Regions from separate parts of the Bradyrhizobium sp. 137 genome, predicted to be linked through region 1. Evidence: riboswitches for the same ligand, from Rfam matches in the RefSeq annotation. Region 1 holds a riboswitch; each other region holds the start of a gene.
What was found. A riboswitch is a leader RNA that binds a small molecule or an ion and turns the genes downstream of it on or off. The one in region 1 is predicted to bind cobalamin.
Positions count from the first base shown of each region.

Region 2: linked by a shared signal. The riboswitch ahead of IVA78_RS12820 (DUF1636 domain-containing protein) and the one ahead of IVA78_RS11310 (TonB-dependent siderophore receptor) in region 1 are both predicted to bind cobalamin.
Region 3: linked by a shared signal. The riboswitch ahead of IVA78_RS12735 (TonB-dependent receptor) and the one ahead of IVA78_RS11310 (TonB-dependent siderophore receptor) in region 1 are both predicted to bind cobalamin.

Region 1 is NZ_JADPKU010000044.1:439,837-442,099, reverse strand. It holds gene IVA78_RS11315 (GDCCVxC domain-containing (seleno)protein) at 12-221, opposite strand; cobalamin riboswitch at 569-764, shown strand; gene IVA78_RS11310 (TonB-dependent siderophore receptor) at 872-2,263, shown strand, end outside.
Region 2 is NZ_JADPKU010000050.1:113,800-116,062, forward strand. It holds gene cobW (cobalamin biosynthesis protein CobW) at 1-425, opposite strand, end outside; gene IVA78_RS12820 (DUF1636 domain-containing protein) at 422-796, opposite strand; cobalamin riboswitch at 888-1,109, opposite strand; gene cobO (cob(I)yrinic acid a,c-diamide adenosyltransferase) at 1,150-1,785, shown strand; gene IVA78_RS12830 (cobyric acid synthase) at 1,798-2,263, shown strand, end outside.
Region 3 is NZ_JADPKU010000050.1:96,603-98,865, reverse strand. It holds gene cobT (nicotinate-nucleotide--dimethylbenzimidazole phosphoribosyltransferase) at 1-100, shown strand, start outside; gene IVA78_RS12740 (histidine phosphatase family protein) at 107-679, opposite strand; cobalamin riboswitch at 752-954, shown strand; gene IVA78_RS12735 (TonB-dependent receptor) at 1,071-2,263, shown strand, end outside.

The DNA.
Region 1 (2,263 bases):
AAATCGGCAAACTACCCGCAGCAAGCTCCCTTGCCATTCTCTTGGATCGGTGGGCAAGGCACGGTGCCATAGGAGCAGAACACGCAGCAATTGCCCGATTTAGGCTTCAGCCGGGTGCCGCATCCGCGGCAATCGTAAAAGAATTGGCAAGCGTCGGTCGGCATCGTCTCAATGGATCGATGGCCGCATGACGGGCAAATGAGAGTGGATTCGACGTGCATGCCCTCTAACGTAGCATCGCGCGAGCCAGTTTCCAACGATCATCGCCTGGTTGATCCCGGAGGGCACCTTAACGGCAACGATACGAAGGATACGTGCGGAGCTTTGAACGGCATTGGAGTTGTCACCGACGTCGAACGTAGTGTGCGTCGTGATCGCGACCTCGTCGGCCTGTGCGCAAGCAGTAGACCTCACCACGCTCACCGCTGCAACCAATTCATAAGGGATCGACGCGTGATCTGACATGCCATCTCCCGCGGTGTCGAATCCTCGACTTGGCCTGATGATCGGCGCCACGCGCTGACTTCTGCCGCAGCGAAACATCCAATTGACAGCCGTTTGCAAATAAAACTAGGGTGACAACGACGGTTCTCCTTCGGGAGATCAATAGGGAATACGGTGCGGGGATCCCCCAACGCCGTGGCTGCCCCCGCAACTGTAAGCGGTGAGCCTTCGCCAAACGCCACTGGGCCTGCGGACCTGGGAAGGCGGCGAGAGGTAACGACCCGCGAGCCAGGAGACCTGCCGTCAGTCGTGGTCACACGCGAGCACATTGGGCGGGGTGTCCTGGTGGGTGTTGGGGCTGCCTTCTTCTTGAGGCAGCGGCCAAGCTGCGTTCGCGGTGACGTGCCACGTTATCGCGAGTCTGTTGATGACCTCCCGTACAATCTTCGCGCCGCGGTATCGCCGCGCGATTCTGCGCTCAGCTGCATTCTCCTGCCTGGTTTTGTCGACCGACGGCTGGGCACAGTCCGAAAGGACGGTCCAGACGCTCGACCCCGTTGTGGTGCAGTCGCCGGCAACGTCGCCGAGGGCCCAAAGCACCCGACGCAGTTCTGCGACCGCCAGCGCCGCGCGTTTGCGCCAGCAGCGCAACATAGCTGTCAATACCGGTACACAGGTTGCCGCGCCGACTGGTCCTGTCTTCGCCGCACCGACGCTCAACCTCACCGGCGCGAGCACGGCCGGCAGCCGGCTCGGCCTGACGCGACTGCAGACGCCAGCCAGCGTGGAGGTGATCTCCGCTGAAACCATCGCCGAACGCGGCCAGCAGAACATCCTCGACGCGGTGACGCAAAACGCCACCGGCTTCACGGCGAGCCCGGCACCGGGCAATGGCGGCGTCTCGTTCAATACCCGCGGCTTCACGGGCCTTGGCTCCGTCATGACGCTGTATGACGGCACCCAGCTCTATATCGGCGCCGGGACGGTGGCCTTTCCGTTCGACACCTGGTCGACCGAGCGCATCGAGGTGCTGCGCGGCCCTGCGTCGGTGATGTACGGCGCGGGCGCGGTCGGCGGCGCCATCAACGTGGTTTCAAAACTGCCATTGTGGGTCCCTCGCAATCAGGCCGAGATGTCGCTGGACAGCAACATGACCCGGCGAATTGCGGTGGACAGTGGCGGTCCGGTCAGCAAGGACGTCGCCTATCGGATCACCGCCTCCGGCAACATGTCGGATGGCTGGGTCGATCGCGACGACACCTCGAACGTCGCGCTTCATGCCGTGATCCAGATCAAGCAGAACGACGACGTCACCTGGACACTGTCCACGGACTACGGTGACCGCAACCCGTCGCGCTACTTCGGCACGCCGCTGATCAACGGCAGGCTCGATGAATCTCTCCGCTTCAAGAATTACAACGTCAGCGACAGCCACATCCGCTACCAGGATAGCTGGAACCAGGTGAAAACTGAATGGCAGGTGGCCGATGGAATTTCGGTTCAGAACACGCTTTACTATCTGAACTCCAAGCGACATTGGAAGGACGTCGAAAGCTACGCCTATAACCCCGCCACCGGCCTGATCAACCGCAGCAGCTATATCGAGATTTTTCACGATCAGCAGCAGGTCGGCAATCGCATGGATGCGAAATTCCGCGGACATGTCCTTGGCATGGCCAATGAGTTCGTCGCAGGTTTCGACGTCAACAGCATCAATTTTACCCACACCAACAATTCACCTTACGGCGGCTCGTCGTCCGTCAACCCATTCAGTTTCGCTCCAGGCATATTCAACAGCCCGAATCCCACAGTTCCCGGC
Region 2 (2,263 bases), on a different contig from region 1:
CCAGCAGCGACAGCCTCTGCATCGGCCAGCGCAATCACGCCATCGACAGTGATGCGCGAGCGGATCTCCGGCCAGTCAAAGGCCTTCAGCAGCGGTTTTGGCAACGCCAGGCCCGAGGTCTCGATCAGGATGTGATCGGGCTTCACGGGGCGTGCCAGCAATTGCTCCATGGCCGGAATGAAATCGTCAGCGACGGTGCAGCAGATGCAGCCATTGGCGAGCTCGATGATGTTCTCCTCCGGGCAATTGGCAGCAGCGCACGACTTCAAAATCTCGCCGTCGACGCCCTCGCTGCCGAACTCGTTGACGAGCACGGCGAGCTTCTTGCCGCCGGCATTGGCGAGCAGATGCTGGATCAGCGTCGTCTTGCCGGAGCCGAGAAAACCGGTGATCACAGTGACCGGGACTTTTGCGAGCGAATTCATTCGGCGGCCTCCGGCACGACGGCAAGGGGGGGAATGCGGGCAAGCGACTGCTTGCGGAAGATTTCGGGACGGCTGCGCCAGGGCACGAGGCCGTCGGGCGCGGCCGCATACGCCGCAGCGCCCGCGACCACGTCGCGCGCATTCGTCTCCGACAGGCGGCCATAGACATAGGACCAGCGACCCGGCGCACTCAGCGCGACCGAGCAGCCCTGGCTACAGGCAGAGAGGCATTCGACCGGAACCACATTGACGCCGTCGGGCACGCCGGCGTCCAGGATCGCGCCATGCAACCGCTTGCCCGGCGTGACGTCGCCTTCGCCAAGCGTCTCGCCGGCACGGCAGGTAATGCAGACGTGAAGTGTGACCGTCATCGCCTCTTCCAGAATAACAGCGGGAGGCGAAGAGGCGCACGGACCATTGTGAGAGGCCCGTTTCCCCGTCGCGGAACACCCCGTCCGCCGGTCCAAAATCGTCCGCGCTGGCAGGTCTCCCGGCTTGCGGAGCAGGGCTTTTGCCCTTCGATCCCCGCCTTCCCGATCCCGTTAGGGGTCAGTGGCTTCGGGCATCTCTCCGGTCACGGTCGCGGGGGCGGCTGCATTTTGGACCCAAATCTTGCCAATTCGGACCCTATCGCATTCCCTCTTCGCCTGTCATAGGACAGGAACCAGCGCAGACCCACCATTTGCCGGTGGCCGCCACTTGTCAAGCCGAAGGACCGGATACGATGACGCCTGAACCGGATATCCAAACGGGCGAGGAAACCGACGCCCGCCACGCCGCGAAAATGGCAAAGAAGAAGGCCGCCCGCGACGAGATCATGGCGACCAAGAGCGGCGAAAAAGGCCTCGTTATCGTCCACACCGGCGCCGGCAAAGGCAAGTCGTCCTCGGCCTTCGGCATGATCGTCCGCTGCGTCGCCCATGGCTTGCCCTGCGCGGTGGTGCAGTTCATCAAGGGCGCCTGGGACACCGGCGAGCGCCGCCTGCTCACTGGCCATTTCGGCGACCTCTGCCAATTCCACGCCATGGGCGAAGGTTTCACCTGGGAGACGCAGGACCGCGCCCGCGACATCGCCGCCGCGCGCGCCGGCTGGGACAAGGCCAAGGAGCTGATTCGCGATCCTGCCTTGCGCATGGTCGTGCTCGACGAGATCAACATCGCGCTGCGCTATGACTATCTCGACATCGCCGAGGTGGTCGAATTCCTGACGACGCAAAAGCCGCCGATGACGCATGTCGTGCTCACCGGGCGCAACGCAAAGGACGAATTGATCGAGATCGCCGATCTCGTTACCGAGATGACGCTGGTCAAGCATCCCTTCCGGTCCGGCATCAAGGCGCAAGCCGGCGTCGAGTTCTGATACGATCTCGCCATGGCGCGCGCGCTGATGATCCAGGGGGCCGGCTCGGACGTGGGCAAGTCGCTCATCGTCGCGGGCCTTGCGCGCGCCTTCATGCGGCGCGGCCTGCGCGTGCTCCCTTTTAAGCCGCAGAACATGTCGAACAATGCCGCCGTCACCGTCGACGGCGGCGAGATCGGCCGCGCCCAGGCGCTTCAGGCGCTCGCCGCTCGCGTCGAGCCGCACACCGACATGAACCCGGTGCTGCTCAAGCCGGAGACCGATGTCGGCGCGCAGGTCATCGTCCATGGCAAGCGCATCGCAACGGTGCGTGCGCGCGATTATGCGGCGATGAAGCCCTCGCTGATGGGCGCCGTGCTGGAGAGTTTCGCGCGCTTGAAGACGCGCGCCGATCTGGTGCTGGTCGAAGGCGCGGGCAGCCCGGCCGAGGTGAATTTGCGAAAGGCCGACATCGCCAATATGGGCTTTGCGCGCAAGG
Region 3 (2,263 bases), on a different contig from region 1:
CGGCGCTGCGATCGCGTTGCCGCTGGTGCGGTCGGCTTGCGCGCTCCACAACGGGATGGCGACTTTTGCGCAAGCCAATGTGCCGGATCGCCCGGCCTGATCGGGCTCAGGCCATCCGCTGATTGACGGAGACGACGCGCCACCCAGTGGCGAGCCGGTCGATCCGGGTGAGCGACAGCGGATCGATCACGAAGCGCAAGGCGGCGTGCGGCGTCAGATCCAGCGCGATGCACAGCGCGGCGCGGATCGTGCCGGAATGCACGACGAGCGTTGCGGAGCCCGCGCCGATCCGCGAGAGCCCAAGCCGGACGCGCGCGACCTGATCCGCAAAGCTCTCGCCGCCCGGCGGACGTCCGCGCGCCGGATCGCTCCAGAATTGCGCATAGGCCTCGTCCCCGGCCGCGCCGATCTCGTCATGCCGACGGCCGGTCCATGCGCCGAAATCCTGTTCCCCGAATTCGGGGATCAGCTCGGGCGCGAGTCCCAGCGCATGCGCGGTCTCGATCGTGCGCCGCGCTGGGCTCGCATGGCTCGCCGCGCCTCTCGGCAGAGACTGCCGCAGTGCCTCTAGCTGCGCGCGATCGCGAAGATCGGCCGGGGCATCGGCGGCATGGATCGTCCCTGTGACGCCATCGACCGGCGCATGCCGTATCAGCCAGAGGAAGGTCTCGCCTTCCATGCTCGTCTCCAAGGAAGTTGGTTGCTGTGGCAATAACGCCGCAGCTTGCACATTGACTCCGTCTTGATCGTAATCCTAGATGCTGGCGACGGTTTCCCCGAGAGGGGATGAAAAGGGAATGCGGTGCGGGGAATTCGTCCCCAATGCCGCGGCTGCCCCCGCAACTGTAAGCGGTGAATCCTTCGTCAGAAGCCACTGGGTCCTCGGTCCCGGGAAGGCGACGAAGCGGTCACGACCCGCGAGCCAGGAGACCTGCCGTCAGCCGTGGTCACACGCGAAGATGTCGGTCGGGGAGTACAGACATTCGGCTTCATCGAAGGGCTGACAGGCCAAAGGTGAGACCTCGTTCGCTGTGACGTGCCACTGACGTCATACCGAGGTTTCGAAAACCGTGTCTTGTCTCCTTTTTGTACGACCGCACCGCTTCCTGCTTGCCTCCGCGGCGCTTACGTCACTGGCCGCCGTCGATGTATCTGCCGCCCGGGCGCAGCAGGTCCGCGAGTCGCTGCCGCCGGTCGAGGTGTCGCCCGCCCAATCCCGCAAGCAGGCCAAGCCGGCGGGCCGGGAGGCGCAGGGCACACGCCGTGCAACGGCGCGCAGGCCAGCGACTGCATCCGCAGCGCCCAAGCCTGTCGTGCCGGCCGCCGCGGCACCAACGCCGCTCAACAGCAATGCTGTGGCTGAAAGCGCCTCGCGGCTCGGCCTCACCGTGCGTGAAACGCCGGCGACCGCCGAAGTCATCTCGGCCGAGACGATGCGCGAGCAGAGCTATCGCACTGTCTCCGAAGTGGCGCAGGGCGCGGTCGGCGTCACCTCCGGCGACAATCCGGCTGAACCTTCAGCCTTCTCCATGCGCGGCTTCACCAACAGCCAGATCAACACGCTCTACAACGGCATCAAGATCGGTCCGCAGAACATGACCTCGCGGATCGTAGACACCGCCAATCTGGAGGCCGTTGAATTCCTGAAAGGTCCGGCCTCGCTGATTTCAGGCGAGGGCGCTGCCGGCGGCGCCATCAACTTCGTCACCAAGCAGCCGCATACAGGACCGGTCCGGAACGAGGCTGATTTCTCTTGGGATTCCCTGAACTCGTTCCGCGTCCACTATGGCTCGGGTGGCAGCACCAACGTGCAGGGCCTGGACTATCGCGTCGACATCAGCCGTTCCACCCTCAACGGCTTTGCCGACGACACCAACGTCAAGACGTTCGGCACGTCCGGCCAGCTCAATTACCGCATCTCGGACAGTCTCAAGATCTGGGGCGCAATCGAATACAGGGAGGACCGCTCCAAAGCCTATTGGGGCGCGCCGCTGGTGCCGATCGCCTTCAGCGGCTCGCACGCGACGACGGGGATCGTCTCCGGCAATTACGTCTCCAACTACAACGGAAGCAATCTCGGCGCCGTCACCATTGACGACCGCACCTTCAACACCAATTACAACGTCCTCGACAATCGCAACGCCGCCCAGGAGGTGTGGCTGCGCGGTGGCTTCGAGCTGAAGCTCGCGCCGGACCTGACGCTGAAGAGCCAGGCATATGGCTACGGTGCAGAACGGACCTGGTTCAACAACGAGATCGAGGC